Regions from separate parts of the Plantactinospora sp. B6F1 genome, predicted to be linked through region 2. Evidence: riboswitches for the same ligand, from Rfam matches in the RefSeq annotation. Region 2 holds a riboswitch; the other holds the start of a gene.
What was found. A riboswitch is a leader RNA that binds a small molecule or an ion and turns the genes downstream of it on or off. The one in region 2 is predicted to bind cobalamin.

Region 1: another riboswitch for cobalamin. It lies ahead of metE (5-methyltetrahydropteroyltriglutamate--homocysteine S-methyltransferase); the one in region 2 lies ahead of ABNF97_RS01770 (ribonucleoside-diphosphate reductase subunit alpha).

Annotation. Positions count from the first base shown of each region.
Region 1 is NZ_JBEEAC010000053.1:14,862-17,320, forward strand. Features, by position in the region: gene rph (rifamycin-inactivating phosphotransferase) at 1-590, opposite strand, end outside; cobalamin riboswitch at 918-1,133, shown strand; gene metE (5-methyltetrahydropteroyltriglutamate--homocysteine S-methyltransferase) at 1,247-2,459, shown strand, end outside.
Region 2 is NZ_JBEEAC010000001.1:454,901-457,359, forward strand. Features, by position in the region: gene ABNF97_RS01765 (SDR family oxidoreductase) at 1-569, opposite strand, end outside; cobalamin riboswitch at 754-983, shown strand; gene ABNF97_RS01770 (ribonucleoside-diphosphate reductase subunit alpha) at 1,215-2,459, shown strand, end outside.

The sequences.
Region 1 (2,459 bases), on a different contig from region 2:
GCGGTGAAGAGGATGCCCGCCGCCCGGGGGAAGACCATCTGCTGTACGACCACGGCCATCTCGACCCCACGGTGGTCGATGCCGTTGCGCTGGCGGTAGGTCGCGGCCCGCTCGGTGAACAGCGAGGCCCAGCACCGGGTGACGTGCCGGAGGACCTCGGTCCGGCCTACGACGTTCAGGTAGCTGTCCTGCTGGCCGGCGAAGGAGGCCGTCGGCAGGTCCTCCGCCGTCGCGCTGGATCGGACGGCGTACCCGGCCTGCTCGCCGACCCTGTCCAGGGCGCGAGTGATCGCCGTCGCGAGATCGCCGGGGATGGCGATCCCTTCGATGGTCCGGCGGAGCTCCGCGCTGAGGGTGCGGACCGCCTCCCGGTCGTCCGGGTCGAGCTGCGACAGCCGGTCCAGCTGATCGTTCATCGACGGCGCTTCCGCCGCGATCCGCCGGAAGGCCGCCGTCGTCACGCAGAAGCCCGCCGGCACGCGGACACCGTCGATCCGGGACAGCTCGCCCAGGTGCGCGCCCTTGCCGCCGACGGCGGCCACCCGTGTCTGGTCAACCTCTTTCAGGTCCAACACGTACTGCTCGATCATGCGACACCTCCGGGGCAGCCGTGGGTGGTCGCACTGCACATTTCCGCAGGTTACGACCTCGGCCGACGATTCTGCGCCATGACCGGGGTCTTGCCGCAAGGCCCCCACTCCGCTATATGTTGAGAGTGGCGGGGAGCGGCATCCGCACCCGCTCGATCCGAGATCGGATCGGCTCGGAGTCCCTCGGCTCGGGGTTCCTCGGCTCGGAGTCCCTCGGCTCGGAGTCCCTCCAATCACCGTCTGCGACGGTTCCGACGTGCTACCACCACCGACGTGTCACCACCACCGGCGCTTCCGGCGTCGAGCGGATCTCGTCGTCGAGCCCGTACGATGGCCGGTGGTGCTGGTTCGCCCCGCTCGCGAGGTCGGGGCGTCGTAAGAGGGAACCCGGTGTGAGACCGGGACTGCCCCGCAGCGGTGAGTGGGAACGACCGCCGTCATCGGAGCACTGGACCGACCTCGGTCTGGGAAGCGACGGCCAGTAGGCGACCATCCGTGGTCACGCCCGCGAGTCCGAAGACCTGCCCGCACCGCGCACACCGCCGGTGTGCGCCGTCGGCGGCCCCCCGGGAGGGCCGGGGCGGAAGCCGGTGCCCCACCGTGCCCTCCCCGCCACCGGGTGTCCGTCGGACGCTTCGAGGGAAGGAGCCTGTCAGGTGAGTACCGCATTCGGGCAGAGCACAGTGCTCGGCTATCCGCGTATCGGCGCGGACCGGGAGTTGAAGAGGGCCGTCGAGGCCTACTGGGCCGGAGGGATCGACGCCGCCGCGCTGGAGGAGACGGCGGCGGGCCTGCGGGCCGAGGTGTGGCAGACGCTGCGTAACGCCCGGCTGGACGCCATCCCGTCAAACACCTTCTCCTACTACGACCACGTGCTCGACACCGCCGTCGCCGTCGGCGCGGTCCCGGACCGGTTCCGCCGGCTCGGACTCTCCGAACTGGACACCTACTTCGCGATGGCGCGCGGTGTCGACGCCGAGCCCGCGCTGGAGCTGACGAAGTGGTTCGGCACCAATTACCACTACCTGGTGCCGGAGATCGACCCCGACACGGTCTTCACCGCCGATCCCGGCAAGGCGCTGCGCGAGTACGCCGAAGCCGCCGCCCTGGGCCTGCGCACCCGTCCGGTACTGGTCGGACCGGCCACGTTCCTGCTGCTGGCCAAGGGTGTCGACCCGTTCGCCCGGCTCGACGACCTGGTCGAGGCGTACGCCGAGATCCTCGGCGCGCTGGCCGGAGCCGGCGTCGGCTGGGTGCAACTGGACGAGCCCGCATACGTCGCCGACCGCAGCCCGGTGGAGATCGACGCGCTGCGGCGCGCGTACACCCGGCTCGGTGAGCTCGCACACCGGCCAGCGATCTTCGTCGCCAGCTACTTCGGTGAACTCGGCGACGCACTGCCCGCGCTGCTGGAAACCCCGGTCGAGGCGATCGGGCTGGACCTGGTCGCCGGGCCGGGCAACCTGGAACGGCTCGCCGCCGCCGGTCCGCTGCGCGGCAAGACCATCGTGGCCGGGCTGGTCGACGGGCACAACATCTGGCGTACTGACCTGCGCTCGGCGGTGGTCACCGGGGCGACCGTCGCCGGGCTGGCCGACCATGTCGCCGTATCCTCGTCCTGCTCGCTGCTGCACGTGCCGGTCGACCTCTCCGTCGAGACCGGCCTCGATCCGGAGCTGCACGCCCGGCTCGCGTTCGCCCGGCAGAAGGTCGACGAGGTGGTGCTGCTCGGCCGGGCCCTGCGCGACGGCTCCGCGCACCTGCCCGCACCGCTGCCGCCCGTCCCGGCGACGTGGCGCCACGACGGCGTTCGGGCCCGGCTTGCCGGGCTGCGCCCACAGGACCGGCAGCGGGGCGACTACGCCTCCC
Region 2 (2,459 bases):
CGCAGGTACGCGGCGACGTCGGCAACATCGACCGGCTGCGCGGTGATTCCCGGATCGACGGGCAGTACCGGCAGCCGGTCCAGCCGGCTCATCGCCTCGGCCAGGAACTCGTGGAACTGGGTGACCCGGAGTACCGTCCACGGCACCGGGCCGGCCGCGACCGCCGCCTCGGCCTCGATCTTGATCCGGAAGTACGGCCAGGGCACCCGGTCGGCGCCGACGATCGACAGGTACACCAGGTGTCGTACCCCGGCCCGGCCGGCCGCGTCGACCAGCCGGCGGGTGCCGGCCACGTCGACCTGACGGGTGTAGCCGCGCTGGTAGGGCGCGGACGCCAGGTGGACGACGGTGTCGACGCCGTCGACCGCGGCCGGTAGTCCGGCTCCGGTGACCAGATCGAGCCGGACCGGCCGCACCTCGCCGCCGCCCTCCGCAGGCAGGTCCGGGCCGGTCTTTCCGAGTGGCGCCGGAGCGCGGCTGGCAGCCCGTACGGTGTGCCCGGCCCGGGCCAGTTCCGGGGTGAGCACCCGGCCCAGCCGCCCGGTCGCCCCGGTGATCAGGATGTGCATGGAAGTCTCCGCGTGTCGTCGGATCGGATCGGGCCGACCCGGACCGACGGGTCGGCGGGGGCCACGGTGGCATCGCGGACAGGACGGGCGACGACCCGTCATTGTGACGCCGGGGTGTGGCCGTGAGGCACGCCGACACGCCGACACGACATCTTGGGGTATGACTTTCGGGCCATCCCTATATATGGTGTTGCCTGCAGCTGGTTCGGCCGCCGCCGGCGGTCGAGGCAAGAGGGAACCCGGTGGGAGTCCGGGACTGCCCCGCAGCGGTGAGTGGGAACGACCGCCGTCATCACGCACTGGGTCGTCCGGCCGAGAACCGGACCGCCTGGGAAGCGACGGCCAGTAGGCGAACCACCGGTACCCGGTGGACCGCCCACGAGTCCGAAGACCTGCCAGCGCGCCGCGTACGAGCCCGTACGCGGCGGTCCGAGGCCGCGCGGGACGGCCGACGCCACCGACGTACGCCATCGCGTGCCCGTCGGCGTCTCCGCGCGGCTTCCTCCGGACCGGAGTAGTCCGGACCGGAGGAGTCGAGTGCGCGAGGAGAGAGTCGTGACGGTCACCGAGGCCACGCCGAGCGGGACGGGCGGAACTCCGAGCTGTCCGCCGAGGCCGGCGGCGCGAGACGCCGAGCAGCCGACGATGTCGGACACCGGCGGTCACCGCCCCGGCCGGGACGCCCGGCCGCCCCGGGTACGCGGCCGCGACGGGGTCACCGCGCCGGCGGACGTCGCCACGATCGCCCGGGCGGTGCGGCACCAGGCCGACGACCTGCCCGATGTCGACCCGGTGCGGGTGGCGACCCGGGCGGTCAACGGCCTGCCCGACGGAGCGACCGCCGCCGAGCTGCACCGGCTCTGCGTGCGGACCGCCGCCGAGCTGATCGGCGAGGAGCCGCAGTACTCCCGACTGGCCGCCCGGCTGCTCGCCGGATACCTCGACCAGGAGGTCCGGGGGCAGGGTGTCGACACGTTCAGCGAGTCGATCCGACTCGGACACCGACACGGCCTGATCGGCGACGAGACGGCCGAGTTCGTCCGCGCCCACGCCCGCGAACTCGACGACGCCGTCGACCCTGCCGCCGACCGGCGCTTCGAGTACTTCGGGCTGCGTACCGTCTACGACCGGTATCTGCTGCGGCATCCGGTGGACCGGCTGGTGCTGGAGACCCCGCAGTACTGGCTGCTCCGGGTCGCCTGCGGGCTGTCCCGGACCCCGGACGAGGCGATCGGCTTCTACCGGCTGATGGCCTCGCTCGCGTATCTGCCCAGCTCGCCGACGCTGTTCAACTCCGGCACCCGGCACACCCAGATGTCCTCCTGTTATCTGGTCGACTCGCCTCGCGACGAACTGGACTCGATCTACGACCGGTACGCCCAGGTGGCGCGGCTGTCCAAGTTCGCCGGTGGGATCGGCATCTCGTGGTCCCGGATCCGCTCCCGGGGCGCGCTGATTCGGGGCACCAACGGTACGTCCAACGGCATCGTCCCGTTCCTGCGCACCCTCGACTCGTCGGTCGCGGCGGTCAACCAGGGCGGTCGGCGCAAGGGCGCGGCCTGCGTCTATCTCGAACCGTGGCATCCGGACGTCGAGGAGTTCCTGCACCTGCGGGACAACACCGGCGAGGAGGCCCGGCGTACCCACAACCTGAACCTGGCCAACTGGGTTCCGGACGAGTTCATGCGGCGGGTCGAGGCGGACGGGATCTGGTCGCTGTTCGACCCGGACGAGGTGCCGGAGCTGCCCGACCTGTGGGGCGCGGAGTTCGACGCGGCGTACCGCGCGGCCGAGGAGCAGGGCCGGTATGTCCGCCAGGTCCGGGCCCGTGACCTCTACGGCCGGATGATGCGCACGCTGGCCCAGACCGGCAACGGCTGGATGACCTTC